3 regions of the Bradyrhizobium sp. USDA3516 genome follow, and region 2 is predicted to be linked to each of the others. Evidence: riboswitches for the same ligand, from Rfam matches in the RefSeq annotation. Region 2 holds a riboswitch; each other region holds the start of a gene.

Region 1 (10,011 bases), on a different contig from region 2:
CACGCTGCTGGTGCCGCTGTTCGCGATCCAGGCGATCGCCACGCGGATCATTGCCCGCAACACCGCCTATGTCGATTTGAAGTACGGTCAGGCGCTGGCGCTTTCGACCACCTATCAGGCCGGCGTGATCGCCTGGGTGGCGTTCTGGGCGCTTTATGGCTCCGGCTTTGCGGCCAGCAACCTCGCCAGCATCGCGACGTTCGCCGCCGCCTATGCGCTGGTGATCGTGATCGAGCCGCTGGCCGATCTCGCCGTGCTGGCGCTGGCGAAGTCGCTGCGTGGCGTCACCGCGCCCAGCCTCGTCACGCCGCGCCTGCACAACGCGGCCTGAGAGATCAGCGATGGGCGGCCGCTGCGGCTGCCCATCGCGCTCGCGATGCTCACGCTCTCCCTGATCGGCATCGGTTGCGGCGATCCCGCGCAGCTCACGCGCGCCGCCGTTGACGCCATCAACGCCGCCGATCTCATCCTGATTCCGCGCAAGGGAACGGCAAAATCCGATCTCGCCGATCTCAGGCGAACGATCTGCGCCGGTGTGCTCACCAACACAACGACGCGCATTGCTGAGTTTGACCTTCCCGTGCGCGATGCGACAGAGGCGGATTACCACAAGGGCGTAGACGACTGGCATGATGCGGTTGCCGCGACTTGGGCGCAGACGATCGCAAATCATTCCGGGGGTGACGGCAAGGTCGCGCTGCTGATCTGGGGCGATCCGTCGCTCTATGATTCGTCGCTGCGCATTGCGCGGCGGCTCGATCCATTGCCGACAATCGAAGTCGTGCCTGGGATCACCTCGATCCAGGCGCTGTGCGCGGCGCATGCGCTGCCGCTCAACGACATCGGCGAGCCGTTCCTGGTCACGACGGGGCGGCGCTTGCGCGAAGGCGGCTGGCCGCAGGGCGTCGATACCGTCGTCGTGATGCTCGATGGCGGCACGGCGTTCCAGTCGCTCGATCCGGCCGGACTTCACATCTGGTGGGGAGCCTATCTCGGCATGCCCGATCAGATCCTCATGTCCGGCGCGCTGGCTGAACTGGGCGCGCGCATTGCCGCCGTGCGGCAGGACGCACGCGAGCGGCACGGCTGGATCATGGACAGCTACATCATCAAACGCAGGCGTTGAGCAGCATGCTTCCCGAATGGGTGACCCAGAACTGCCCCGAACTCTCCGCGATCCATCGCGAGGCGGCCATTGCGCGGCAAGCGCAGCTGACGAAGCCGACCGGCGCGCTCGGCCGGCTCGAGCAGCTCGCGATCGAGCTTGCGGGCTTGCAGGCCACCGACGAGCCGCGCGCCGCGCGGGTCCCGATCGTCGTCTTTGCCGGCGACCACGGCATCGTCGCGCAGGGCGTGTCGGCCTATCCGCAAGCCGTCACCATCGCGATGATGGCGAATTTTGCCTCCGGCGGCGCCGCGATCTCGGTGCTGGCGCGCGAGCTGGGCTCAAACCTCGAGGTGGTCGACGCCGGCACGCTGGCCGAGGCACAGATGGCGGGAATCGTCACCGACAAGCCGCGCAGCGGCACGCGCGATTTCAGCGTCGAGGCCGCGCTCACGCCCACGGAATTGGCCTTCGCCTTCGAGGCCGGCCAGCGCGCGGTGGTGCGCGCCATGGCCGCCCGGCCTGATCTTTTGATCTTCGGTGAGATGGGGATTGGCAACACCGCGACGTCAGCGGCGATTGCTGCGAGCCTGCTCGGTGTGAGCGCCGGGGAGATCGCGGGCAGTGGCACCGGCGTCGATGCGGCCGGCCGCGCGCACAAGGCGCGGGTGATCGATGCAGCGATCGCGCGCCACGGCGTCACTGGGGCCTCGGTCGAGAAGATCCTGTGCGCGGTCGGCGGCCTCGAGATCGCTGCCATCTCGGGCGCGATCATCGCGGCCGCGCAGCGCCGCATCCCCGTGTTGATCGATGGCTTCATCGTCTCGGTGGCGGCGCTGGCAGCAGTGCGCCTCAACCCGTCCTGCCAGCCGTTCCTGCTGCCCTCGCATCAATCGGCGGAGCAGGGGCATCGGCTGGTGTTGCGCGCGCTGAACGTGCAGCCGCTGATCAGCCTCGATCTGAGGCTCGGCGAAGGATCGGGCGCCGCGATTGCGCTGCCGCTGGTCCGCTCGGCTTGCGCACTTCACAATGGCATGGCGACGTTCGCGCAGGCCAACGTACCGGATCGGCCTAGCTGACTCGCTGATTCACGCAGACGACGCGCCAGCCGCCACCCAGTCGGTCGATCCGCGTCAGCGAAAGCGGATCGATCACGAAGCGCAGCGCCGTTTCCGGCGTGAGATCGAGCGCGATGCAGAGCGCGGCCCGAACGGTGCCGGAATGGACGACCAGTGCCGCGGAGGCTGCGCCAATCTGCGCCAGGCCCAGCCGGACGCGGGCGACCTGATCCACAAAGCTTTCGCCGTTCGGCGGCCGTCCGTGCGCGGGATCGCGCCAGACCTGCGCGTAGGCCTCGCCGCCGGTCGCGGCGAGCTCGTCATGCCGATGGCCGGTCCAATCGCCGAAATCCTGCTCGCGGAATTCGCTGATCAGCTCCGGTTCGAGCCCCAGTGCGCGCGCCGTTTCGACCGTGCGCCGCGACGGGCTGGCATAGCCGGCGACATCCGCGGGCAAGCGCCGCCTGATATCCGCCAATGCCGCGTGATCGCCGAGGTCGGCCGGCGCATCGGCGGCATGGATCGTCCCCGCGATGCCGCGGACGGGCGCATGCCGTATCAGCCAAAGGAAGGTCTCGCCTTCCATGCTAACCTCCAAGGACAGTTGGTTCGCTTTGGCCACCGGGCCGCAACTGGCACATTGCCTCTGTCTTGCCGGCAATCCTAGATGCTCGCGACGGTTTTTCCGGGAGGGGAATGAAAGGGGAATGCGGGGCGGGGAAAATGGTCCCCAATCCGCGGCTTCCCCCCGCAACTGTAAGCGGCGAATCCTTCGTCACGCGCCACTGGGTCCTCGGTCCCGGGAAGGCGACGAAGCGGTCACGGCCCGCGAGCCAGGAGACCTGCCGTCAGCCGTGGTCACACGCGATATCCCTCGCTTACTGGCCGTACAATAAAGAGAGGCTGAGCCGACCTGCGTGCATAGCTCCTGGTCAATGCTCTCGCCCGCACCGCCGTTCGATCGCCTGCAAATTAGACAACGGCCTTGTGCGACCCCATTGCAATGCAACGGGCGTTTCCATTTGCGCCGAAGAATCCAAGGGTGCGCTGCACATTTCTGCCTCGTGGCTTCTGTTCTCTGCGCGAGCAGCGCTGCACCAAAACGTGCAGCCGATGCTGCGCCGCGCAATGCCGGTGGCTTGCTGGCCCGGTGGTTTGCGACAACTCTGGCCCTATACCGCTTCCATCGCTCTGTCGCACGCTCGCACGTGATGGCATGACAGGAAATGATGATGAACGTCACGCGTAACTGACTGTGCAGATGAGCTACTCCGGCAATCACTGGGAGGTCGGCACCGATATCGGTGGCACCTTCACCGACATCATCGCCATCCGGCGCGATTCCGCGGAAGCGCGGATCGCGAAGGTGCCGTCGCGGCCCGACGCACCGGTGCAGGCGATGCTGGAGGCGATCGAGGCGGTGGGCCTGCGCAAGAGCGAGGTCAAGCGCTTCGTCCACGGCACCACGCGCGTGACCAATGCGATCGTCGAGAACCGGCTGCCGAAGGTGGCGCTGGTCGCGACCGAAGGCTTTGCCGACGTGCTGGAGATCGCGCGCTACCGCCGGCGCGATCTCTATCGGCTCGACATTCCGCCGAAATCGCCGCCCTTGGTGCCGCCTGAACGCTGCTTTGGGCTCGCCGAGCGCCTCGATCACGAGGGCCGGGTGCTGAAGGCGCTGGATGAAGCCGAGATCGAACGTCTGGTGACGTGGCTGAAGGGGACGGGCGTTCAGAGCGTCGCAGTCGCGCTCCTCCACGCTTATGCCAATCCGGTGCATGAGAAGATGCTGGGCGCGCGGCTCAAGGATGTGGTCGCTCACGTCTCGCTCTCGCACGAGGTCAATCCCGAGGCGCGCGAATATGAGCGGACCTCGGCAACCGTGTTCAATGCGGCCGCGATGCCGATCGCGGTCGAATATCTCAGCGAGCTGGAGCAGCGGCTGCCGATCGGCGCCGGACTGCAGGTGTTTCACTCCGCCGGCGCCATGGTCCCGATTTCGGCGGTGAAGCGGCGTCCGCTGGTGATGGCGATGTCGGGGCCGGCGGCGGGCGTCTCGGCGTCCGTCAGCATCGCGCGCCAGCTCGGTTGCTCGCGGATGCTGACCTTCGACATGGGCGGCACCACGACGGACGTCTGCCTGATCGTCGACGGCCAGGCCGAAATGACCGACGGCCGCATGCTCGGCGACAAGCCGCTGCGCCAGCCGATGCTCGCGGTGCATTCGATCGGCGCCGGCGGCGGATCGATCGTGCGCAACGGTCCCGGCGGCCTGACGGTTGGGCCGGAAAGCGCCGGCTCCGAGCCGGGCCCGGCCTGCTATGGCCGCGGCGGCACCGAGCCCACCATCACCGATGCCAATGCCGTGCTCGGCTATCTCAATCCCGAGACCAAGCTTGGCGACCGCATCGGCATCGACATCGAGAGCGCCAAGCGCGTCATCGAACCGATCGCCCGCGCGCTCGGGCTGAGCCTGACTGAGACGGCGCTCGGCATCATCAAGGTCGCGAACGCGACCATGGCCCGCGCGCTCCGCCGCGTCACCGTCGAGCGCGGCATCGACGGCCGCGACTGCACGCTGCTGGCCTTCGGCGGCGGCGGCCCGATGCATGCCGCGGGCCTCGCCGATCTCTACGGCATTGCGGAGGTGGTCGTGCCCAGTGCCTCCAGCGCATTCTCGGCGCTGGGCTGCCTCACCGCCGATTTCAGCTTTCTGCAGCAACAAACCTTTCGCGCAGCCCTCGATGGCATCGATCTCGCCCGCGTCTCGGAACGGATCGAGGCCCTGATTGCCGATGCATCCGCGCCGCTTCTCGCAAACGGAGTTGCGAAGGCGGAGATCCAGGTCGAGCTGGTGGCCTTGATGCGCTACGCGGCGCAAAACGACGCCATTCCGGTATCCTTCACAATGCCGCTCGATGTCGCCAGGCTGAAGCAGGATTTCCTGACGCGGCATCACGAATTGTTCGGCTATGCGACCGGCGAGCCCTGCGTCATCGAATCGGTGCGGGTGCAGGCGCGCCGCCCGTCGACGACGGTCGTCAGCCGGCCCGCCACGGCAGTAAGGGCGGTGTCTACGGGCACGCGCAGCTGCTCGTTCGACGGCTGCCATGACATCCCGACCGCAATCATCGACCGCGCCTCGCTCGCCGAGATCATCAATGGTCCCGCCATTATCGAAGACGCCTGGTCGACCGTGGTGGTGCCGCCGGGCTGGCAGGCGAGGTCCGATCCATCAGGCAATCTGTTCCTGACGCGGAGGGCGGCATGAAGCTCGATCCGTTCGTCGTCGAGGTCATCAGGCACGGGCTCTCCGCCGCGGCGGAGGAGATGAGCCTCGTGATGACGCGTTCGGCGCGCTCGCCGCTCTTGCGCGAGGCCGGCGACCTCTCGTCTGCGATCACGGACGGCTACGGCGGCCTGGTCGGGCAGGGCCGCGACATTCCGATCCATCTCGGCGCGATGGCCTACACCATCCCCGAACTGTTGAAGGTGATGCCGCGCGATGGCCTGAACGACGGCGACGTCGTGATCTACAATGTTGGCGCGCTCGGCGGCAATCATCTCAACGACGTCAAGGTCGTGCGCCCCGTCTTCTTCGATGGCGAAATCGTGGCTTTCGCGGTCAGTCTCGCGCATTGGCCCGACATCGGCGGCACCTGGCCCGGCAGCTATTTTGCAAAGGCCGTCGACACCTTCCAGGAGGCGATGCGGATTCCGCCGGTGCTGATCGCGAGCGCTGCCGGCCTCAATACGCCGATCGTGCAGCTGCTCAAGGCCAACGTTCGCGATGCCGAATCCTGCGAGGGTGACCTTCTTGCCCAGATCGCGGCGACCAAGGCCGGCGAGAAGCGCATCGTCGAGCTCTGCCGCGAGCATGGCAAGGCGGTCTTCATGGCGGCGCAGTCGCGCCTGCACGACCTCTCCGAAATCGAGATGCGGGAAGCGCTGCGCGACCTGCCAGATGGCGTCTACGAGGGCGAGGATTATCTCGACGACGGCAGCGCAAACAACGCACCGGCACGGATCCATGTGAAAATCACCATTCGCGGGGATGAAGCGACCTTCGATCTCTCCGGAAGCTGCGACCGCGTCTCCAATTTCTGCAACACGACGCCGTTCATGGCGCGCTCGGGGGTCGCCTATGCCGCGCGCATCATGAGCGGGCGCGACATGCAGCAGAATGCCGGCGCACTGCGGCCGCTGACCATCATCACGCGCCCGGGCTCGATCCTCGAGCCCGGCTGGACCGCCTCTGTTGCCGCCGGCAATCACGAGACCTCCATGCGCATCGTCGATGCGATTTTCCGCGCCATGCAGGACACCATTCCCGAGCGCCTGTCCGCGGGTGGGGCGACTACCGCGGGCGTGCTGTTCTTCGCCGAGCCGCGGCCGAACGGGTCGTGGAAGATGCTCTATGAAGTCCATGGCGGCGGCGAAGGCGCGCGGCACGATCGGGCCGGCACGTCCGCAACCCGCGTGCATCTGTCCAACACCTCGAACACGCCGGTCGAGGTGATCGAGGCGAACTACGCGATTCGGCTCGAGCAGCAGGCCATCCGCCGGAATTCCGGCGGCGCGGGCGCGCAGCGCGGCGGTGACGGCTCGGTCCGCACCTACCGCATTCTCGCGCCCTCGATGCACCTGACCACTTGCGTCGAACGCATGGTGATGGCGCCGTGGGGCATGCAGGGCGGCGAATCGGGCAAGGCCTGCCGCATCTCGCTGGTGCGGCAGGGCGCGAACGTCGCCATCGACGGCAAGTCGAACCTGGTGCTCCAGCAAGGCGATCTCGTCACGATCGAGATGTGCGGTGGCGGCGGCTACGGCGTCGCGGCTGCGCAGTGAGGGATCCACGATGAGCAGATTGTTGCGAACCGGGCTGAATGCGGGCGAGGCTTCGCCGATGGCCGTGGTTGGCGGCGAGGGCGTCTACTTTCACCTTGCGGACGGCCGCAAGCTGATCGATGGCAGCAACACCGGCGGCGGTCTCGGCCATCGCCATCCGGCGATGGTGGAGGCGATCCGCCGCGCGGCCGATACGCCCGTCGTCAACGAAGGCTGGACCTGGATCGGCCGCGAGCAGGCCGCCGACGATCTGATGGCCATCGCCTTCAAGGGCGAAGAGGACTGGGTCGGCGCGGTGCGCTTCTGCATCAGTGGCAGCGAGGCCAACGACATGGCGCTGTCGCTGTGCCAGGCGTTGACGCAGCGTTCGGCATTGGCGACGCGCGAGCGCGCCTATCACGGCATCACTGGCCTGTCGCGCAGCATGACGGTGCAGCCGCAATGGCACGGCGGGCTCGCGGTGCACTCGGGCGGCTCCAAGCTGCCGGCGCCGATGGCGCCGGTGCGGATTCTTCCCGCCCCCGATGGTGCAATCTATGGCGCGCCCGCCAACAACAGCCCGCCCAGCGAATATCTCGCCGATGCCGCGCGCCTGCTCTCGGATACCGCAGCGACGATCATCGACTACACCCAGGGCGGCATCTATTACGACGGTGCCTATCAGGATGAGGTCGCGCGCTGCGCCCGGCAGGCCGGCTCTTACTGGATCGCGGACGAGGTCGTCACCGGCGCAGGCCGCGCGGGCCGTTGGTTCGCGTTCCAGGGCGCGCAGAGCCGGCCCGATATCGTGACGCTCGGAAAGTCGCTCGGCGGCGGCGCGGCGGCCGTTGCTGCTGTGGTGGTGTCCAAGGACATCGTGGAACGACTCAAGGGCACGAGCTGGCAGAACTACGGCACGCTGCGTGGCCATCCGATCAGCATGGCGGCCGTCAGCGCCTATCTGAAGGTCGTCAGCGACGACAAGATTCTGGAGCACGTCGCGAGCCTAGAGAAGCTGTTCGCCCGCCGCCTGCTCGCAATCGCGCAAAAGCATCCAAGCGTGCGGCGCGTCGCGGGGCAGGGGTTGCACTGGACGGTGGAGCTGCACGGTCCGGACTGGCGGACCTGGCACGCCGACACCACCGAGGTTCCGATCGCCTCGCGCGTTGCAGAACGCGCGCTGGAGGCCGGCGCCGTGATCGGCACCAGCGGCGAGCAGACCTCGCTGTTCCTGGCACCGCCGCTGGTGATTTCCGAGCGGGAGGCTGATCAGCTTCTGAACGCGCTCGACCACGGCCTCGATATCGCCGACAAGGAGCACGGGTGAACGCGGACCACGCAGCACCTCGTCGCTCGCCGGCCTGGCCGGCGGACGAGCCCTGGCATCTCGCGATGCCGGAGGGGACGCTCTACGGCGCGCTGGTGCGTGCTGCACGTGAACGTCCCTCGCATCCGGCGACAATGTTCTACGGCGCGAGCCTGGGCTATGCCGAGCTGCGCGACCGGGTCGATGCCATGGCCGGCTTCCTGCAACGTGTTTGCGACGTGAAGCGCGGCGACCGCGTCATGATCGCGCTGCAGAACTCGCCGCAATACGTCATCGCTTACTATGCGACGATGCGGGCGAACGCCGTGATCGTGCCGGTCAATCCCATGAACAAGACCGCCGAAATCGCGTATCTCGCCGCGGACAGCGGCGCCAGGGTTGCAATCATCGGCAGCGAGCTGAGCGATGTGTTTGCGCCGCTGGTCGGCGAGGCCATCACGCATGCAATCGTCGCGCAATATCGCGACGAGGTCCCAGCCAGGACGCCCTACACGCTGCCAGCATGCGTGACCGAAGCGGCGTCGGAGCCGCCGTCGTCGCCGGGCTGGCATTCGTGGTCGCTCGCGATCGCGAAAGGCCTGCAGCCGGGTGCTATGGAGGCGAGGCCGGACGATCTCATGATCCTGCCCTACACGTCCGGCACGACGGGCAAGCCCAAGGCGTGCATGCACACCCATCGCAGCGCGCTGTTCACCGCCGTGTTGCAGGCCCGCTGGTATGGACTCGACGGCAGCGACGTGATGACCGGCTTCATGCCGCTGTTCCATGTCGCGGGCATGCAGGGCTCGATGAATGCCGCCGTCGTCTCCGGCGCAACGCTGCTGCTGATGGCGCGCTGGGACAAGGATCTGCTGCCGGATTTGTTCGAGACCTATGGCGTCACGTTCTGGAACGCCGCGCCGACCATGATCGTGGATGTGCTCGCCAGCGCCAGCTTCCGCGACAAATGCTTTGCGAAGCTCAAGGTTTTGACCGGCGGCGGCGCGGCGATGCCGACCGCGGTCGCTGAACGGCTGAAGGGCAGGTTCGGCCTCGATTTCGTCGAGGGCTACGGCATGACCGAGACGATGTCTCCGACGCACCTCAATCCGATGGCGGCGCCGAAGCGGCAGTGCCTCGGCATCGCCGTGCACGAGACCGACGCCAGGGTGATCGATCCCGACAGCCTGGTCGAGCTCGACGACAACGTGGTCGGCGAGATCATCGTGCACGGGCCGCAGGTGCTGCAGGGTTACTGGAATAGGCCGGAGGCGGATTCCGAAGCCTTCATCGAACGCGACGGCAAGCGGTTCCTGCGCACGGGCGATCTCGGCTATCGCGACGCGGACGGCTATTTCTTCGCGGTCGACCGCCTCAAGCGGATGATCAATGTCAGCGGCTTCAAGGTGTGGCCGGCCGAGGTCGAGGCAGCGATGTACCAAAACCGCGCCATCCGGGAATGCTGCATCATTTCCGCGCCGGACGGCTATCGCGGCGAGACCGTCAAGGCGCTGGTGGTGCTGGATGACGCAGCGCGCGCGACGACGTCGGAGGGCGACATCGTCGGCTGGGCGCGCAGCGCGATGGCGAGCTACAAGGCGCCGCGCGCCGTCGTCTTCGTCGAGTCCCTGCCGCGCACCGCCAGCAACAAGGTCAACTGGCGACTGTTGCAGGATGCCGAATGGGGGCGGACGGCATGAAAGCTGCTTGGCTGG
Region 2 (10,011 bases):
TTGTGTCACCAACAAGGGACGTGACATGACAGAAAACCGGGCCATTTACCCCGCCACAGGCCAGATTGCTGGAGCTGCAGACCAGTTTAGTTCGTGCAGAACAGTTACAAATAGCAACAGCCGAGGCCTTGAGCTGCCCCAGATCCATTCGACGGAAGCTCAGGCCTTGTTTCCCGGGGAAAATCCAAATATTCGCGAGCGGACAGTGTTCCGGACCAACGATGCCACCGACTGCCCTCTGCCGCGGCTCACGCCATCAAGACCGCGCGCCGCCCCTTGCGCGGAGCCTGCTCGCGCGGACGCCAAGCGATGTTCGTAATGTTCACAAGGTTGTCTGAATTTGTCAGCTCGCAGCGATGAACCTTGTTCAGGATCAAATGGCGATTTGATCTGGGAGCGGCTCGAAATCATGCCGCCCTTCGATCAGGATCTGGAGATTGCCGTGATCGAGGGGAATTCAATTCACCGGGTGGTCTTTCCCTGCCGCCGGGCGTTCGCCGGATGGATCAACGCGAATACCGGAGAGCACGTCGCCGTGCAGCCGACGCATTGGCGTATCTGGCTCGGATAGCGGCGGCGATCCTGCACATAAGATTGGTGTGAGTTGAAGCAGGAACTGGCTTCGGCGTCCTCTCGTCGGACACTATGTGGGGTTGATCGAATGAGAGCGCCTGACGGGGAAACATATCCGAGCGGACCGATGAGAAGCCCCTTGCGGTGAGGTCCGGCATCACCCCTCTCATTGTTGTCGCAATCGTTCCCACTCTTCTTATGAGCGACACCACGGTGTAGATTTTGTCTGTCAGACCAAACGATCGCTTAGCACGGCATAAGGAGCTACGATAAACGTATCGATAGGAGTCCATATTCTCGGCCAATGTTCTCGCCTTGGTGAACCGTCGGCTATTCTGTTTTGGCCAATAACGCGAGCCGTCAGCGTCGTTTCTCCGGGTGCACATCCGTTCCAACCATCAACTGGGGCCAAGCACTTTTTGTTGGCCCCAAGTCTTGCCGCTAGATTATGGAGCGCGGTATTGACCACAAGCGAGTAGCTTGGTCGAGAACAGACCGAGCGCCGGATCAATGATTTTGCGGAGACGATGCAGCGCGCAGTTCGCGGGCGGCAGCGACCATGTTGGTGATCGCAGGCCGCACCTCCTCCCATTTGCGCGTTTTTAAGCCGCAATCCGGATTGACCCAGAGCTGTGATTCTTGCAAACGCGTCCGAGCCAGCACCATCAGCTCCTTCATTTCGCTCACCTCGGGAACGCGTGGAGAGTGGATGTCGTACACGCCAGGTCCGATTTGATTTGGGTATTCGTACTTGCTGAATGCGCCCAGTAGTTCCATTTTCGATCGCGACGTCTCGATCGAAATGACATCCGCATCCATTGCAGCGATCGCACCGATGATGTCGTTGAACTCGGAGTAGCACATATGTGTATGGATTTGCGTATGATCGGTAACGCCTGATGAGCAGATGCGGAAGCACTCTCCGGCCCAATCGAGATAGGCCTTCCACTCCGATCGGCGCAAGGGCAATCCTTCGCGAAGTGCAGCTTCGTCGATCTGTATCATGCCCGCACCGGCATTCTCGAGGTCGCGCACTTCGTCGCGGATCGCAAGCGCAAGCTGACGGCAGACCTCGCTCCTAGGAATATCATCGCGAACAAACGACCAGTTCAGGATCGTCACCGGTCCGGTCAACATCGCCTTCATTGGCTTGCTAGTTAGTGATTGCGCGTAACGCCACCAGTCCACAGTGATCGGCTTCGACCGCACTACATCGCCAAACAGGATCGGGGGCCGGACGCAGCGCGAACCATAAGACTGTACCCAACCCTTCCTGGTAAATAGGAAGCCGGCGAGTTGCTCGCCAAAGTACTGCACCATGTCGTTGCGCTCAAATTCGCCGTGCACGAGGACGTCAAGACCGATGTCCTCCTGCCAACGTACGGCGCGGGCTATCTCCTCCTTGATGAACCTATCGTATTGCTCGTCGCTCAGCGCGCCTCGCGCATGCGCCGCCCGAGCATTTCTGACCTCTGTGGTCTGAGGAAACGATCCGATCGTCGTGGTGGGAAAAGCTGGTAGTCCAAAGCGTGCCCTTTGGATCTCGGAACGACGTGCAAACGGACTTGCGCGCCGGCGCATCGTCTGGTCGATTGCGCTCATCCGGGCAGCGACATTGGCATCATGGATCTTCGGCGAAGTCCGGCGGGCAGTCGCAGCGCATTCCGAATCGGCAAGAGCGAGCCCGACATTTTGGTCGCCAGCGAGTGCTCGCGCCAGGATCGCAAGCTCACGCATCTTCTGAACAGAGAAAGCAAGCCAGCTCTTGACGTCGGACGTGAGCCCGGTCTCGAGTTCAACATCGACCGGCACATGAAGCAGCGAGCAGGATGGAGCGAGCTGTACACGGTGCTTGCCGAGCTTCGCAATCGCGGGCGCCAACCGCCGACGGAGCGATGACAGGTTCGATCGCCACACATTCCGGCCGTCGATGACACCGAGCGACGTGACGAGATCTCTTCGACCGACAGCAATGATCTGATCCAACAACTCTGGCGCTCGAACCAGGTCAACGTGCAGACCCGAGACTGGGAGGCTCAAGGCGGTATCCAAATTGTCGCCTAGGTCGCCGAAATAGCTGGCAACCATGATCTTGATAGCCGGTCCCTCTTTCGCGAACCGGTTATAAGCATGTAGCAGTGATTTTCGCACCGCTTCGTCCAGATCAAGGGCCAGGCAGGGCTCGTCAAACTGAACCCAACTTGCCCCTCGTTCGGCCAATTCATGCAGAACCTCAATATAGATCGGTATCAAATCATCTAGTAGGGATAGGGGCTGGAACGCGCCATCGGCACTCTTGCCGAGCTTTAGGAATGTGATCGGCCCGATCAGGACCGGGCGAGTCTGAAAGCCAAGAGCCTTTGCCTCCTCATACTCTTCAATGGGTTTGCGAGAGCAAAGTCTGAACGCCTGTCCCTTGTAAAACTCGGGAACCATGTAGTGGTAGTTGGTGTCAAACCACTTAGTCATTTCCTGCGCGGGTGCGCCAGCCCCCCGCGGCCCCAGACCGCAACTCGCATCCTGGTCGTCGCATTGTGATCCGCGAGCCATGGCGAAGTACGTCTTGAGGGAAACGTATTCTCGTTTCGAGGCGTAGATCTCCGGGATAGCACCAACCATGACACTTGTATCGAGCACCTGATCATACAGCGAGAAGTCATTCGACGGAATGATCGTCACGCCGAGAGACTTCTGACGGGCCCAGTTCGCTGCGCGCAGGCCGGATGCGTCCTCGAGCAATTGCTGTTCGCTGATCTTTCCGGCCCAGTAGCTTTCAAGAGCAAATTTGAGCTCACGCCTTGGACCGATGCGTGGCGTACCGAGCGTAGCAACCGGAAGAGAGAGAAGAGACATAGTGTTAACCCCTGTTGGGGACAGAGGCCATGGCGGACGCAGGCAGAAGAAGTCGCGCGCGCGCGACGGCTGCTTGGCGCACCACCGAGACACCCCGCCCGTGGACCAATCTTTCGTCGGGGCAGGTCTCCTGGCTCGCTGGTCATCGCTGCTGTCCGGCCTTCCCAAAGCCCTCCCGGCTTCAGTGACATCGTTGGACAGTAGCTCGCCGCTCACAGTTGCGGGGGCAGCGCCGGCATTTGGACCGGCTTCCCTCTTAGCTCCGGATCAAGTGGGATTCGGAGAACCTCGACGACTTGAATTATCGGCAGGAGGATTCTTCCGTCAACCTCTCAGATTATGTGCCACGCTAATCTTGGACATCTACTAGGCGAATGACCGTGCATCTCTATGATTCTCTAAACAGAGCTGACGCAATCAGAGATGTCCTTGATGTTGGAGTGAGACTCGGAGCTGCCTTGAGGCGAGCCGCCAACCCCATCAATGAAAGGGACAAACGCAGCCCGCGCGGCGGCGATTACCGCCGTGTCGAGCAGAATGCATTCGAGGCGGCTTCCGATTTCCAGCGGTTCGCCCAGCACATCCGCTGGCAGCTATTCTCTCGACTAGAAGATCCCTATTGAACACGTCAAGGCAGGCGGCGCAATCTAGCAACATACGCGGCGAGCACGGTTGAATTTTCGTGCCAGCCAGACTTCAAAGTTCGTCGATTAAGTCGGCTTCGTATGCCAGTCATCATGTAGGCCGAACGCCGACGGCAACTATAGCGAACCACACTGTTCAATGACGGCAAACCCATTCCCGATTCTCATCAGGCACCTGGCATAGAGGCGTTCACCTCTTCCGCACACTATCCTGTGCGGGACAAGGATGCACAAACTACGGCCGATACACTGAATGAAAACATCGAAACGTGCGCAGGTCGGAAAGTCGACAAGAGGGACATAAAACCCGTGCAAATCTCCGCCTGCTGCCTGGCACGAAGAATGCAAGCCCCTCGACATACCCAGTCTTTTCTGCTGGGGACGTCCAGCACAGCCAATTGACGCTGTCGCTGGCTAGAGAAGTTAGCGGCGCGTGACATAGAGGGGAGCGCCTGCCTGCGCGGGACAGCCGCGGGTGCCCCGTCGCGTCTCCGTAAACTTCTTGCGCTCGCTCATAGTAGGTTCAAGGTTGCCCGTTTTGGAAGATGTACGGATGAAACGCGATAGGCCAAGGGCTATGAAGAGAATGTCGGGAAGACCCGCGCTATGGCTTGCCGTGGGCGGACTTCTAATCTGCCTAGCCTGGCCGGCTGCCATGAGCAACACTATTCGCGCCAGCGACAACCCACTTGTCGACAGACTCAAGTCAACGTGGCGAGCGCAAGATGGTGAGACAATAGAACAAATCATCTCCAATGTCTCGAAAGTGGCACAGTTCGTCCCTCAGATGTGGGGGGTCGTCGAACTTGGCGAAAGCGACCATGTTTTCGTTTCGTGGACCAGGCACCGAGACAACAAATCAGACGAACAGTACGCGATCACCTGGAAAGTCGCGCTCGACGGTACGATTGAGCTTGCGTCAACCTATGCGAAGCCGATGGAATTGGGCTGGCGTGCCCTAGCGCTCTCGTTGATCGCCAAAGAAGTCGCAGATGGTGAAAGGGACGCAAACCTTAGCTTTCTGCATGATCCAAGTAACTTCAACTTTGTGACTACGCCGCAAGGCCCGCTCGGCGTCCTTCTGCGGCAAGGCCGATGCACTATCATTGAACCTGTTGGGGTAGACTACTTACCCAAGCAGAATGACAAGCCGAACGAGAAAGGCGATCTATGGCGCATTCTGCTCTTGGTGAATTGCGATATCCAAGGACCACGTTATTTTACACACAACGGGGTCATCACTTTCGAGAAGAGCGAAGGCCAAGATTGGGAGCCACAATCCTCTTTTGCCAAGCGCATCGCGAAATTTCCTCCGGGCTCCTGGTTCCAACGGACCGAGCCAAAGGAAGAGGAAGACTCAGGAGAGCGAAGGCCTTAGCAGACGGTCTCGCAGAGCAACACCGCACCGCAGCTGCCGCACGGTCGAATGCCTCGTACTAACTGCAAGAGACACGCGCTCTGCAGCTGCGTTGTTTAACGGCTCCGCAACAGTCCGCCTGCCTTTCTCGCAGCAGTTCGGCCCGTCGTACGGAAGGTCGAGCAGCACGATTGCTTTTTTCCGCCAGGTGTCGAGCTCAGTGGCGCGTACTAGTTTGCGAGATGTGGTTTGCCCGCCTGCACTCCACCCTGTTCGAGTACACCAACGGCGGGGGAACCAGCTCTCATGCATTCTTCACGAGAGCGCTTGAGATGCCTCCGGCCAAGCCGATTCGGGTGCGCGCCGCGCATCGTGTTATTGCGCGGCACACGCAGGAGCGTGAGCCTAGCGACTTTGAGCCGGCACTAGGGACCGATGCTGAGACGAAACGGGCGAGGAAGTTACACTGGTAGCACCCCCCGGCATACCCGCTGAGCGCCTGCCCATCTCCGAGTGCGCAGGGCAGGACGCTCCGCAGCTGTACGCAAACAACGTCGAGCGTCCAGATTGACTCGGTCCTAAATTTCCTCGCACTCATTCGTCTGCACGTCATAGACCCGGATTTTAAGCATGGGAAACCGCTTCTTTAATTCTGCTCCACCTGCCGTGGCACCGTCTTTGGTTGCGAATTCGGCTCTGAGTTGGCCATCTACTTCAAGCGCGTAAGATGAGACCGGTACTTCCCGAACGACTGCAACCATGTCATTCCCATTATGTAGTGAGGTGCTTCAGGATGATGTGTAGCTTGAGTCGGCTAAACCGCACCAGAGCCATTCGCCCCGAGTACGCGATGGGCAAACGCGTATTGTGGACCGAAACCTCACACTGAATTGCATCAGGAGGCACTCGCGACTGTCCGAACACGTAGGCAGGCAAAGCCCGCGGCTCAATATCGCAGCGTTTCCAATTCCTGGAGAAAACGGACGCTGATGCCAGCGTCGGGTAAGCCACTTGAGATCGCGGGGAACCGTCACTACCCAAGAGCGGCGGCCCGTAGCGCCGCCTGAGCCATAAACAGTTCAATTCTTGTACACACGTCTGGGCAGTAGCACTAACGACTATGGTGCCGCGCGGAGGAGCCAAATGCCATAATGCGATTGGTATCAAAGATCAGCTCGTCTGGTGTAACAAGGCACGGACTTGCGCGGTTTGCTCGAACAAGAACGCTTCATTTACGCGGCGAGCGTTGAGTCTGAACTCCATCGCGTCTTTGTCTAAACCGGTCAGAGCGAGCCAGACCAGATCCTTTTTGGACATCTTTTTCGTGACAAGACTTTGGGGCGAATTCATCGCCCTCATCGGAACCGCCCAGTTTGCCGATGGAAGTCGTCACCAACCATGGCAAGGTAGCTCCTCCAAGCCTGACTCCACCGCACGCACCGACGCTTCATAATCCTCATTATTTTGCAAGGAGCGAGCACAGCGTTCCAAGCTCGGGTGTTCAGCATCCCGAGTTCGGCGCCACGCGACGAGGATCTCCTCCTCACGTCCAGAGGGTACAGCACTCTCGCGGTGAGAGAACCGCCGACGCTCGAAGGATACCGCCGCAAACGGCAAGAATTCTCTTGATCCTTACGCAGCGTCAGGTCGTAAGTTCGCACTCACGCCAAGCTCTCATAACGCACACATCGAGGCCGGCGGAATGGACAGCTGCGGTCAAGCGCTCTGGACCGTATCGTGCGTAACATGGATCAGGAGCGAAAGGCTAATGTCGGGATGAAGCACCGCGGAATTATGTTCGCATTGATCGCTCTCATCACATCTCCGGTTTCCGCCGCGACACTCAGCGGTGCTCCGCGCATCCTCGACGGAAATACGATCCAAATCGAGAAAACCACCGTTCGGCTCTCAGGCATCGAAGCTCCTGAGACCGATCAGATTTGCCTCGACGGCCAGGGCCAAAAATGGGCCTGCGGCGTAGTTGTTCGCGACGAGCTCATCAAGCATTCGAATGGGCGAACGTGGGATTGTCATACCGGAAGAGTCGATGAGTATCGGCGAGCCCTCGGCAGCTGCTTCATCGAAGGCGAGGATATAAACGCCTGGATGGTACGCTCGGGCTTGGCGCTATCGGCCTTTGCATCTCACCATACCTACGTTGTTTATGAGTTGGTGGCCAGCACAGCCCATGCGGGGCTGTGGTCCGGCGCGTTCATCGCGCCCTGGGACTGGCGTCGCCGCAATAGGAGCACGATTATCGTGGGCGCGACGTCGGTTCCGGTCGACGCTCAGGAAGTCCTGCTTGGATCCGTCTTGTTATTGGAACCGCCGTCCCCCGAGTGCCCGATAAAAGGCACAGTCGAGAGCAGAGGCGAGCGCATTTATTACCTGCCAGGGCAACCCGGTTACGAACAAATCGACATGACGAAGAAGCGCGGCCAACGCTGGCTCTGCAGCGAAGCGGAAGCCGAAGCCACTGGGTGGCGTAAGGCCGTGCCATGAGGCGACACATGCAAGCAGCCCATTCTCAAGACATATACCATTTAACCAAGCACGCGCGTTCGCGGCGGTCACTGTTGCTGTTTGCTGCTTCGACGGTTTTCCTGCGGTTCGGCAATAAGATTGTCGACGCGAAGGAAGCAAAAGGCCCGCCCAAGCCAAACAACGTACTCTCGCCAGATGCTGCCCTGAATCGGCTGCTGAACGGGAACGATCGTTATGTCCAGGGCGCACCACGAATCGACGATTTCAGGCGCGAGCGGCCGGTCTTGGTTGAGGGACAAAATCCATATGCGGCGGTTCTGAGCTGCGCCGACTCCCGTGTGGTCCCCGAACTTGTCTTCGACAGCGGACTAGGTGATCTGTTTGTCTGCCGCGTCGCCGGCAACTTCGCTAACGATGATACGCTCGCCAGTATGGAATACGCGGTTGCCATACTCAACACGCCGTTGATCCTCGTACTTGGCCACGATCATTGCGGTGCGATAGACGCCACGATCAAGTCGCTCCATGAAGATAAGCGGCCGCCGGGGCACATTTCATCCCTGGTCGCTGCACTTTCTCCTGCAGTGAAAGCAACTGGCGACCAAGGCGGCGACGCGTTCGCCCAAGCAACCCGACAAAATGTGATCGATAACGTCAACAAATTCAAATCGACGGGCCCGATTCTGAACGCCGCAGTCGAGCAGAACCGACTGAAAGTCGTCGGGGGCGTGTACCGGATCGGCACCGGCAAGGTCGATATTGTGAGCTGATGTCAGTACCTTCACACTCCGGCAAATCGTCTGCCGCCTGATACAGCGCATCTGTTCCGAGCAGTTTTGTTAGTCCACCGTCTACAACGAAGACGCCGGATACTATCCGCTCCACAATTGTCATCGCTTCAGGACTCCTTAGATATGCGCGGTCTCTTAATTCTTCTGTTGTTATACGCACTCATGTTGGCAACGCGTGGCCACCATCCAGAAACCCACATAGCGCGTCCGGCAGCATTTATGCCTCCTGGTTGAGCCGCCAACCCAATGGAGGTGGTTCAGGCAGCAGATCGCAACGCGAAGAATTGCAAGCTCTGCACTCCAGAGCACGCGACGATCCCGAGAGCTTCTCAGCTCTGAGCGGGCAAGGCATCCACGGTCCTGCATCAGCCATTTGGGAGACCGCGACCGTCGGAAAGCCAGCCTCGCATCAATCATACGTTAGATCGTCTCGTTCGCCGTCCTCCATGACGAGCTCGACACGAGAAGACACTCGAAGCTTACAAAGTGGCGTCGCCTGTACACGGACGCCGGTGTTAAGCCGCGGCGAGACTTAGCGAATGTTTCGAGTTCTATCTGCACAGGTGACGTCGGTGCGCCAGCCATGTTTCAATGGCGCGCATCGCATCTATAGGCCGGAAATCAGCTGGCAACCGCTTCCGAAATCAGGCTCTTGCACGGAGTCGCTGAGTGGGAACAGAGCACCAGCTTCAGATCGTGTGGTGCCTGGTCTGTCGCAACGCTCGTGGTGCGCGCATAGTTGTCGCACGAATTTGGCAAGCTCTGCCAAGATCGGAAGCATTGGTAGATCGCCGAAGAAGAAGGCGCCAGCGGCCGCAAGAGGGTCGGCCAGCCAGGAATGTGCACGAATTGCTTGCGTTCGGTACGACAGAACGTGGACAGGCTCCTCTGTTGCTGGCAAACCCGGAACGCCTCCGAAACCCGTCCAAAAAGCTTCGTCTTCGCTTGCATGAGCGGTGCACTCTTGCAGTCACCTCGAACCAGAGTTGATCGTGCAATTTCGGCGTCTGGAGCCGCCGTGCGTTTCTTGAACACCTGTGGTCTGGAGATCCGCTTCTAAGCAAGCGCTCACCAGCACTCGCACGAGCAGCGAATTTTGGCTGATGGTAGCGTCAGGAGACCGGAGCAGGACTTAAGCTTAAGCAGGAACGTTGAACCCGGTCGGTGGCGGTCGAGGTCCGCCCCTGTGGTTTTCTTTGCGGCTTGTTGAGTTAGTGACATCTTGTGCCTGAAAGCAAGCACGGAGACACGAGCATTGTGCTGGCATGGCACGGCAAAGTGATCTCGCGCGATTCAGACAAAGCCGGCA
Region 3 (10,011 bases), on a different contig from region 2:
GTGGGCCGCCATGCGCCCTCGCCCGCCCTTTGCACCGCCGGAGATGACGAACCAGCTTGCGAGCGCCAGCGCCGCGCTCACGGCCTGTCCGCGATCGACGGAACGGCCGAGCTTGGCGCCGTCGGCCCGCACCAGGAGACCGCCCGCGCGGTCGCGCTCGATGCGGATGTCGGCGGAATCGCCGGCGAGAACCCGCGACCGCCCGTCATCGATGGCGAAGCCGAATTTGGTGGGAAGCGCGAGGCCGGAATCGGCAAGCGCCTCCTCGAGCTCAGCGGCGAGCGACTGCGTTTCGTCGCCGGGGCTCCAGAATGGCGTCACCAGGATGTTGCGCCTGGCTTCGATATCGGCGTCGGGATCGAGCAGGGCCAGTCGCGCAAGTCCATCGAGCAACGGCCGATGGCCGTCCTCCTGGACACCCCTGATCTGCAGATTAGCCCGGCTCGTGACGTCGATCAGACCGTTGCCGAAGCGCTCGGCGAGTTCCGCAACCCCGGAGATTTGCGCCGCTTCAAGGCGCCCGCCGAACGGACGCACGCGCACCACGAGCCCATCGCCCGACAGCATCGGGCGCAGCGCGCCGGGACACCAGCCCTTGACCGTGGCCGCGCTCATGAGGCCTCCCGCAGCGCCGCTGCAATCGAATTGCGGCGGGTTCGCCAGAGCGAGGCTTCGTGCAGGCGCGTGAAGCAGGTTTCCATCGCGGCGAGTGCGGACGGATTTTCGCGCGCCATGAAGGCGCGGACGTCATCGTCGCCAATTGTCGCGTCGTAATAGAGGTCGAACAGATGCGGCGGCACGGCGCCGGCGAGATGCGCGAAGGCGGCCATGTGCTCCAGCGTCGCGGTGATCTCGGCGGCGCCGCGAAAGCCGTGGCGCATCATGCCGGCGATCCAGTCCGGATTGGCCGCGCGCGCCCGCACCACACGGGAGATCTCCTCCGTCAGTGTGCGCGCATGTGGTTCGCCGGGCCGCGTCGCATCGAGGTGATAGAGCGACGGCGCGCCTGCGCCGAGGTTCGCGGCTGCCGCGGCGATGCCTGCCTCATGCGCGGCATAGTCGGCGGCGAGCAGCAGATCGGTTTCGGGCAAATCCTGAACATGGACAAAGGCGTCGGCCGACGCGAGACGCTGTTCGATGCCAGCGCGATCCGGCTGCATCGCGCCATCGGCAGAAAGCGCCCAGGATGATGCCGACAGCCAGGCTTCGCCGGCGGCCTCGCGCGTCTGCCGCGTGAGGGCATCCGGGATCGCCGAGAGGCCGACGCCGTATTGCCCGGGCCGCGGCGCAAACACGCGGGCCGCACGGTGGCGATAGGGATTCTCATCGCCCTCGTCCTCGCGCGCGGCGAGCGCCTCGGCGGCGGCTTCGAACAATTGCGCCAGAGGCGCGAAGACATCGCGAAACAGGCCGGAGACGCGCAGCGTCACGTCGATGCGGGGACGGCCGAGCTCGGCCGGCGCGATGATGTCGTACCCGGTGACGCGGCCGGACGCATGATCCCAGCGCGGCGCAAGGCCGGCCAGATGCAGCGCCATCGCAAACTCTTCGCCTGCGGTGCGCATCGTCGCCGAGCCCCAGAGATCGACGACGAGACCCCTCGGCCAGTCGCCATGATCCTGCAAGTGACGGCGCAGCAGCTCTTCGGCGAGCTTTATCCCCTGCGCATGCGCCGATGGCGTCGGCACTGCGCGCGGGTCGACGGCAAAGAGATTGCGCCCGGTCGGCAGCACGTCCTGGCGCCCGCGATAGGGCGAACCCGACGGCCCGGGCGCAATGCGTTTGCCGGCGAGCGCGGAACGCAATGCATCGCGCTCCGCATCGGCACAAGCGCCGCGGCCGAACACGTGCAGGCCGTCGCCGAACTGGCTTTCCTTGAGATCGCAGACGAAGCGGTCGATCCGCGGGATGGCTTCAGCCGGTGCGGCCGAGGCATCGAGGCCGAGATCGTCTTCGAGGCCCGCCGCGCGCGCCTCGTCGCGGATCGCCGCGATCAGGCGTTGGCGACGGGCGGGATCGAGACCGTCAGCGGTCGAATATTCGTCAAGCAGCCGTTCGAGGCGGCGCAAACCTTCGGGCACCGCGGACCTCTCAAGCGGCGGCGGCAGGTGGCCGATCGTGACCGCGCCGATGCGCCGCTTGGCCTGCGCCGCCTCGCCGGGATCGTTGACGATGAAGGGATAGATGACGGGGAGATCGCCGATCAGCGCTTCCGGCCAGCACGCTTGCGACAGCGCCACGGATTTGCCGGGCAGCCATTCCAGCGTGCCATGTGCGCCCATATGCACGACGGCATCGCAGCCCTGCTGCCGGAGCCAGAGATAAAACGCGACATAGGCGTGGCGCGGCGTGCGGGCGAGATCGTGATAGTCGGCATCGCGCGAGGCCGCATCGCCGCGCTCGGGCTGGACTGCGATGACGGACCGGCCGCATTGGATCGCAGCGAAGTGGAACGCGCCATCGCGGCAGCTCGGGTCGTTTTCCACCGCGTCCCAGGCGCGCGCGAGATCGTCCTGCAAGGATTGCGGCAGCCGCGTGAGCGCCGCGCGATATTCGGCGACGCCCCAAGTCAAACTCTGCTTCAACAGTGTCTCGCCGAACGCTTGGACCGGCGCAACCTCGAAGCCGGCGTCCGCCAGATCGGATACCAAGGCCTCCACCGAAGCCAGTGCATCGAGCCCGACCGCGTGCGCGATCTGGTGCGGCCGGCCCGGATAGTTCGAGAGCACGATCGCCAGCCGCTTCTCGCCTGCCGGCTTTTCCGCGAGGCGCCGCCAGGCCGCGACGCGCGCGGCAACGGCATCGACGCGCTCCTCATCCGGCCGATGCGCCAGATGTGAAAACTGCAAATCCGGATCGCGCTGACCGCCCGATTTGAAGCTCACCACGCCGGCGAACAGGCGACCGTCGACCTCCGGGAGCACCACATGCATCGCGAGGTCGCCGGGCGACAGGCCGCGCAGCGATTCCGCCCAGTCCTCGCGCCGCGCCGTCGAGAGCGCGACCTGGAACACCGGACAGGACGCGACATCGAACGGCGTCGTGCCGTCGTCGCCAAGGGCCGAGAACGCCGTCGCATTGACGATCGCCGCCGCAGGATGTTGCGCCAGATGCGCGCGCAGCCAGTCGGCAACACCCGGCGTCTTCAGCGAGGTGACGAACACGCCGTAGGCGTCAAATCCCTTCTCGCGCAGCGCGGCGATCAAGGCGTCGACCGGCCCCGTATCGGCGGCCGTGAGATAGGAGCGATAGAACGTCACGAGCGCGCGCGGCTTCCCCTCGCCGCCCGCCGGCGCGGCAATGACACCACGCGCAGGATCATAAAAGCCCATCTCGGGGACAGTCATCTCGCCGATGACCGGGCCGGCATAGAGGCCTGAAGCCAGCGCGAGCTGCGCAATCGCGGCTTGCGCGGCGACCGGGCCACCGGTGTCGCAGAGCACCTTGAGCCGACGCAGCGTCGAGACTGGAAGGGTCGAGTACGCATCCAGTCGCGTGTCGTCACGGCCGTCCGCCGGCAACACGGCGAGCACGATGTTGCGTTCCTTCGCGAGTTGCTGGAGCGCCGCGAGGCCATAGGCCCAATAAGACTCCCCGCCGATCAGGCGCACCAGAATGCCGCGCGCCTGCGACAGCGTGCGCTCGATATAGGTGTCGACCGACAGCGGATGACGCAGCTCGGCGAGATTGGCGAGCCGCAGCGACGGCAGGCTGCCCCGGCCGCGCCGCCAGCCCGCCGCGAACGCGGCAAGGTCGGAATCCGAATACGAGAGCACCACGAGATCGGCCGGGTCCTGGCCGATGTCTCTTGGCGTCGCAGTCTCCTCGAGACCGCGGCTCTCGCGGAAGACGACGTGCATCAGACTCCCAATCCTGCCTTGATGGCGGCCTCGTCGATATCGCCATGTTCGCCGATCACGACGAGCTTGGATTGCCTGGGACCCGCGCCCCATGGCTTGTCGAACTGATGGCGAACCCGCTCGCCGACCGCCTGCAGCAACAGGCGCATCGGCTTGCCCGCAACCGCGATATAGCCCTTGGCACGCAGCACGTTCTGCTCGCGCGCCAGCTTCTGGACCGAGGCGACCAGCGCATCGATATCCGCAACTTCGGGCAGATCGATCACGACGGAGGCGAAATCATCGTGCTCGTGCTCTTCCTCGCCGTCATGATGCGACGGCCGCGCGGCAAGATCGTTCTCGGCCGCCGCACCGAGGCCGAGGATGACGCGCGCGTCGATCGCGCCATCGGTGACCGGCAGCATCGGCACACGGCGCGGCATCTCGGCTGTGATCGCCGCCTTTGCGGCTTCGATTCCGGCCGCGCCCGCAAGGTCGGCCTTGGTCAGCAGCACGATATCGGCACAGGCGATCTGGTCCTCGAACACCTCCGACAGCGGCGTCTCGTGGTCGAGATTGTCGTCCGCCGCGCGCTGCGCGTCGACCGCAGCCGGGTCCGGCGCGAAGCGGCCGGCGGCGACAGCTTCGGCGTCGGCCAGCGCGATCACGCCGTCGACCGTGATGCGCGAGCGGATCTCCGGCCAGTCGAACGCCTTGAGCAGCGGCTTCGGCAATGCCAGTCCCGAGGTCTCGATCAGGATGTGATCCGGCCGCACCGGCCGCGCCAGCAATTGCTCCATGGTCGGAATGAAGTCGTCAGCCACCGTGCAGCAGATGCAGCCATTGGCGAGCTCGACGATGTTCTCCTCCGGGCAGTTCGCATCGGCGCAGGATTTCAGGATCTCGCCGTCGACGCCCTCGCTGCCGAACTCGTTGACGAGCACGGCGAGCTTCTTGCCGCCGGCATTGGCGAGCAGATGCTGGATCAGCGTCGTCTTGCCGGAACCGAGGAAACCGGTGACCACCGTGACCGGGACTTTTGCGAGCGAGTTCATTCGGCGGCCTCCGGCACGACGGCAATGGGGGGAATGCGGGCAAGCGACTGCTTGCGGAAGATTTCGGGCCGGCTGCGCCACGGCACGATTCCGTCCGGCGCGGCCGCGTAGGCCGCAGCGCCCGCGACCACGTCCTGCGCATTCGCATCGGACAGGCGGCCATAGACATAGGACCAGCGGCCGGGCGCGCTGAGCGCGACCGAGCAGCCCTGGCTGCAGGCCGACAGGCATTCGACGGGAACCACGCTGACGCCCTCGGGCACGCCGGCCTCGAGGATTGCGCCATGCAGGCGCTTGCCGGGCGTCGTTTCGCCCTCGCCAAGCGTCTGGCCGGCGCGGCAGGTGATGCAGACATGAAGTGTGACGGTCATCGCCTCTTCCAGATAACAGCGGGAGGCGATGAGGCGCACGGACCATTCTTCGGAAAGGCCCGCTTCCCCGTCGCGGAACACCCCGTCCGCCGGTCCAAAAATCGTCCGCGCTGGCAGGTCTCCCGGCTTGCGGAGCAGGGTTTTCGCCCTTCGATCCCCGCCTTCCCGATTCCAATGGGAATCAGTGGCTTCGGGCATCTCTCCGGTCACGGTCGCGGGGGCGGCTGCAGTTTGGATCCGGATCTTGCCGATTCGGACCCTATCGCATTCCCTCTTCGCCTGTCATAGGACAGGAACCAACGCTGGGCCACCATTTGCCGGTGGCCGCCACTTGTCAAGCCGAAGGACCGGATCCCATGACGTCTGAACCGGATACCCAAACTGCCGAGGACACCGACATCAGGCACGCCCACAAGATGGCGAAGAAGAAGGCCGCCCGCGACAAGATCATGGCGACCAAGAGCGGCGAAAAGGGCCTGATCATCGTCCATACCGGCGCGGGCAAGGGAAAATCCTCCTCGGCTTTCGGCATGATCGTCCGCTGCGTCGCCCATGGCTTCCCCTGCGCGGTGGTGCAATTCATCAAGGGCGCCTGGGATACCGGCGAACGACGCCTGCTCACCGGCCATTTCGGCGATCTCTGCCAGTTCCACGCGATGGGCGAAGGCTTCACCTGGGAGACGCAGGACCGCGCCCGCGACATCGCCGCCGCACGCGCCGGCTGGGAGAAGGCCAAGGAGCTGATCCTCGACGCGAGCTTGCGCATGGTCGTGCTCGACGAGATCAACATCGCGCTGCGCTACGACTATCTCGACATCGCCGAAGTCGTCGAGTTCCTGACGACGCAAAGGCCTGCGATGACGCATGTCGTGCTCACCGGCCGCAACGCCAAGGACGAGCTGATCGAGATCGCCGACCTCGTCACCGAGATGACGCTGGTCAAGCATCCGTTCCGCTCCGGCATCAAGGCGCAGGCCGGCGTCGAGTTCTGAAGCTGATGAGATGATGAGATTAGGTCCAAACGCTGCGCCGACGAAGGTGCGCTCCCTCCCCCGCTTGCGGGGGAGGGCTGGGGAGAGGGTCTCTCGGCAATCGAGTGCCCCCAAGAGGAGAGAATCCTCACCCGGCGCGTCGCACCGACCTCTCCCGCAAGCGGGAGAGGTGCACCGCGCGCGCAGCCGCCTGATTCAACTCAATCCCATTCCGCTCTTGAAGGCACGATGGCACGCGCATTGATGATTCAAGGGGCCGGCTCGGACGTGGGCAAGTCGCTCATCGTCGCCGGCCTCGCGCGCGCCTTCACGCGGCGTGGTCTGCGGGTGCTGCCGTTCAAGCCGCAGAACATGTCGAACAACGCCGCGGTCACCGTCGACGGTGGCGAGATCGGCCGTGCCCAGGCGCTGCAGGCGCTCGCCGCCGGAGTCGAGCCGCACACCGACATGAACCCGGTTCTGCTCAAGCCCGAGACCGATGTCGGCGCGCAGGTCGTGGTCCATGGCAAGCGCATCGCAACCGCGCGCGCGCGCGACTATGCGGCAATGAAGCCGTCGCTGATGGGCGCGGTGCTGGAGAGTTTCGAACGGCTGAAGGCGCGGGCCGATCTGGTGCTGGTCGAAGGCGCCGGCAGCCCGGCCGAGGTGAATTTGCGCAAGTCCGACATCGCCAATATGGGCTTTGCCCGCAAGGCGAATGTGCCGGTCGTGCTGGTCGGCGACATCGACCGCGGCGGCGTCATCGCCCAACTGGTCGGCATCAAGACGGTGATCGACCCCGACGATGCCGCCATGATCTCCGGCTTCGTCATCAACAAGTTCCGCGGCGACCCCACCCTGTTCGACGACGGCTACAAGCTGATCGAGCAAAAGACCGCATGGCGCGGCCTTGGCGTGCTGCCCTGGTTTCCGCGCGCCGGCGAGCTGCCGGCCGAGGACGCGCTCGGCCTGCGCGATGCGCGCAAGCCGGGCCAATGCAAGATCGCCTGCCTCGCGCTATCGCGCATCGCCAATTTCGATGATCTCGATCCGCTCAAGCTCGAGCCGGGCGTCGATCTCGTGATGGTGCGGCCGGGCGAAGCGATCCCGGGCGATGTCCGCCTCGTCATCATCCCCGGCTCCAAATCCACCCGCGGCGACCTCGCCTTCCTGCGCGCGCAGGGGTGGGACATCGATCTTCTCGCGCACCACCGCCGGGGCGGCCATGTGCTCGGCCTCTGCGGCGGCTATCAGATGCTGGGACGCAGCGTCGCCGACCCCGAAGGCATCGAGGGACCTGCGGGCGAAACGCCGGGCCTCGGGCTTCTCGACGTCGAGACCGTGATGAGCCCGCAAAAAACCCTCACGCGCGTCGCGGCCGTGCATGCCGCAACGGATCAGCCGATCCAGGCCTACGAGATCCATATCGGCCGCACCGAAGGCCCCGATCGCGCCCGCCCCTTCGCGAAGCTGGACGGCGAGGCAGAAGGCGCAATCTCCAGGGACGGCCGTGTGGAAGGCAGCTATCTGCACGGCCTGTTCACGTCGGATAATTTCCGCAAGGCATACCTCGCCAGGCTGGATATTCCCGCGGGCGACGAGCCCTATCACGCCAGGGTCGAGAGCGCGCTCGAGGCACTGGCCGATCACATTGAAAAGCATCTCGACGTCGAAGGCCTGCGCGCGCTAGCGCGCTAGGGCCTCGGCAAGGCGCGTCCATTCGGCTTCGCTGCCGGGGAGCCCGAGGCGGAGCCATGTCGGCTGTTGCGCGAAGACGCGGGACCAGATGTGGTCGCGCGCGAGCTTGTCTTGAGAGGCTCGCGCGTCAGGGGTTTCGTAAAGACGAAACAGCGGTGTGCCGCCGATGAACCGCCAGCCTTGTGACTGCGCCATCGCGTCGAGGCGAGCACAATCGCGCGCGAGCCGCGCCGACGTCGCCTCGGCCCAGGCCTCATCGCGCAAGGCTCGGCAGCCGATTTCGATCGCCGCGCCCGAAACGGGCCATGGACCCGACATCGCGGCAAGCCTGTCGATATCGGCGGCATGACCGATGGCGAAGCCGAGCCGCAGGCCGGCCAGGCCATAAAACTTTCCGAACGACCGCAGGATTAGCAGTCCCGGTCGATCCGCGTCGGGTGCAAGCGACAGCTGCGGATCGGCATCGGCAAAGCTCTCGTCGATGACGAGGCGGCCGACGCGTGGCAGCAGCGTGATCAGGTCCTTGCGCGAATGGCACCGCCCGTCGGGATTGTTCGGATTGACCGCGACGGCGAGGTCCGTACCCGCTAGCGCATCGAACTTAGCAACCTCCTGGACGTCCCAGCCCGCGGCCGACAGGACGCCGGCATATTCATTGTAGGTCGGCGCGAGGATGCGCGCGCGCCCCGCCGCCGCGAGTTGCGGCAGCAATTGGATGGCGGCCTGTGCACCGCTGACCGCAACAACCCGTGCGTTCGTGCGATAGGCCTGCTGCGCGGCCCGATGCAGGGCCTCGATCTCGGCACGCGACGGCAGCGCGCTCCACGCGCCCGCGCTCACCTCGCCTACGGGATACGGTAGCCGGTTGATCCCCGTCGACAGATCGATCCAATCCTCCGCGCGGCCGCCAAACCGCTGCTGGGCCAGATCGAGATTTCCACCGTGCTCACGCATGCTCCGTTCTTTCACGCAAAAGCCAGGATCGCAAGCAGGCCTGCGACCAGCAGCATGGCGCGGCGGTAGACGGTCAGCGCCTCCGCGATGTCGGCGGCGCGCGGATCGCGCGCGCCCTCGTTCAGCCAGGGCTCGTTCGTGACGCTGCCATGATAGATGCGGGGGCCGCTGAGCCGCACGCCCAGCCCGCCCGCCATCGCAGCTTCCGGCCAGCCGGCATTCGGCGAGCGATGCCGTCGCGCATCGCGCGTCATGCACGCCAGCGCATCCGATCTTCGCGGCGCCAGCACCACGAACAGAAATCCGGTCAGCCGCGCCGGGATGAAATTGGCGACATCGTCGATGCGCGCTGCCGCCCATCCAAAGGCTTCGTGCCGTTCGCTGCGATGGCCGATCATGGAGTCCAGCGTGTTGATCGCCTTGTAGCCCAGGATACCGGGCAAGCCCAACAGCGCGCCCCAGAACACGGGCGCGACGATGCCGTCGGAGGTGTTTTCGGCAAGGCTCTCGATCGCCGCGCGTGCGATGCCGGCTTCATCGAGGCTTGCGGGATCGCGGCCGACGATGCGCGAGACCGCTTCGCGCGCGGCGGCGATATCGCCGGCCAGCAAGGGCGTCGCCACGGCAACCACATGATCATGCAGCGAGCGCAGCGCGACCAGCGGCCACGCCAGCATGCCAATCAGCACGATCTGGATCCAGCCCGAAGGAAGCAGTGATTGCAGCGCCCAGCCGAGCGCCGCGGAGAGCGCGATCACCGCAAGCGCGCCGGCGACGCCGGCCGCTCGACGCAATGCCGGCGGATCGGACGCGCGATTCCAGGCGGTGTCGATGGCCGCAATGAGCCCGCCCAGCCAGGTGACGGGATGCCCGATCCGCGCGAACAGCCACGCCGGCCAGCCCAGAAGGGCATCCACCGCCATCGCCACCACCATCGCGCCCGCAAAGTCCACATCTAGCTCCTGTCCCGCCCCTGTTGCGCAAGACGGCGGCCGAGTGCAAGCCCCTCGCCGCCTGATTTCGGCTTTGTCTTTGGCCGCGTTTGATGATTAGTGCTGCGGCAGGAGACCTTCATGGCCGTCATCTTGATCACCGGTGGGGCGCGATCGGGCAAGAGCACCCG

The links. Region 2 has a riboswitch for cobalamin ahead of metE (5-methyltetrahydropteroyltriglutamate--homocysteine S-methyltransferase). Riboswitches for the same ligand answer to the same signal wherever they lie in the genome.
Region 1: it holds a riboswitch for cobalamin, as region 2 does, so the genes downstream of both, AC24YW_RS04115 (hydantoinase/oxoprolinase family protein) here and metE (5-methyltetrahydropteroyltriglutamate--homocysteine S-methyltransferase) in region 2, are expected to answer to the same signal.
Region 3: it holds a riboswitch for cobalamin, as region 2 does, so the genes downstream of both, AC24YW_RS04200 (DUF1636 family protein) here and metE (5-methyltetrahydropteroyltriglutamate--homocysteine S-methyltransferase) in region 2, are expected to answer to the same signal.

What each region holds. Positions count from the first base shown of each region.
Region 1 covers NZ_JBYGYN010000001.1:838,703-848,713, reverse strand. Annotated here, with positions in the region: gene AC24YW_RS04135 (energy-coupling factor ABC transporter permease) at 1-331, shown strand, start outside; gene cobF (precorrin-6A synthase (deacetylating)) at 377-1,126, shown strand; gene cobT (nicotinate-nucleotide--dimethylbenzimidazole phosphoribosyltransferase) at 1,132-2,184, shown strand; gene AC24YW_RS04120 (histidine phosphatase family protein) at 2,177-2,749, opposite strand; cobalamin riboswitch at 2,824-3,027, shown strand; gene AC24YW_RS04115 (hydantoinase/oxoprolinase family protein) at 3,425-5,434, shown strand; gene AC24YW_RS04110 (hydantoinase B/oxoprolinase family protein) at 5,431-7,011, shown strand; gene AC24YW_RS04105 (class-III pyridoxal-phosphate-dependent aminotransferase) at 7,022-8,317, shown strand; gene AC24YW_RS04100 (long-chain-fatty-acid--CoA ligase) at 8,314-9,996, shown strand.
Region 2 covers NZ_JBYGYN010000010.1:92,116-102,126, forward strand. Annotated here, with positions in the region: gene AC24YW_RS28000 (hypothetical protein) at 410-571, shown strand; gene metE (5-methyltetrahydropteroyltriglutamate--homocysteine S-methyltransferase) at 1,081-3,426, opposite strand; cobalamin riboswitch at 3,530-3,732, opposite strand; gene AC24YW_RS28010 (nodulate formation efficiency C protein) at 4,726-5,448, shown strand; gene AC24YW_RS28015 (thermonuclease family protein) at 7,174-7,929, shown strand; gene AC24YW_RS28020 (carbonic anhydrase) at 7,938-8,681, shown strand.
Region 3 covers NZ_JBYGYN010000001.1:857,090-867,100, forward strand. Annotated here, with positions in the region: gene cobG (precorrin-3B synthase) at 1-615, opposite strand, end outside; gene cobN (cobaltochelatase subunit CobN) at 612-3,860, opposite strand; gene cobW (cobalamin biosynthesis protein CobW) at 3,860-4,894, opposite strand; gene AC24YW_RS04200 (DUF1636 family protein) at 4,891-5,265, opposite strand; cobalamin riboswitch at 5,361-5,581, opposite strand; gene cobO (cob(I)yrinic acid a,c-diamide adenosyltransferase) at 5,622-6,257, shown strand; gene AC24YW_RS04210 (cobyric acid synthase) at 6,486-7,934, shown strand; gene cobD (threonine-phosphate decarboxylase CobD) at 7,923-8,888, opposite strand; gene cbiB (adenosylcobinamide-phosphate synthase CbiB) at 8,900-9,841, opposite strand; gene cobU (bifunctional adenosylcobinamide kinase/adenosylcobinamide-phosphate guanylyltransferase) at 9,962-10,011, shown strand, end outside.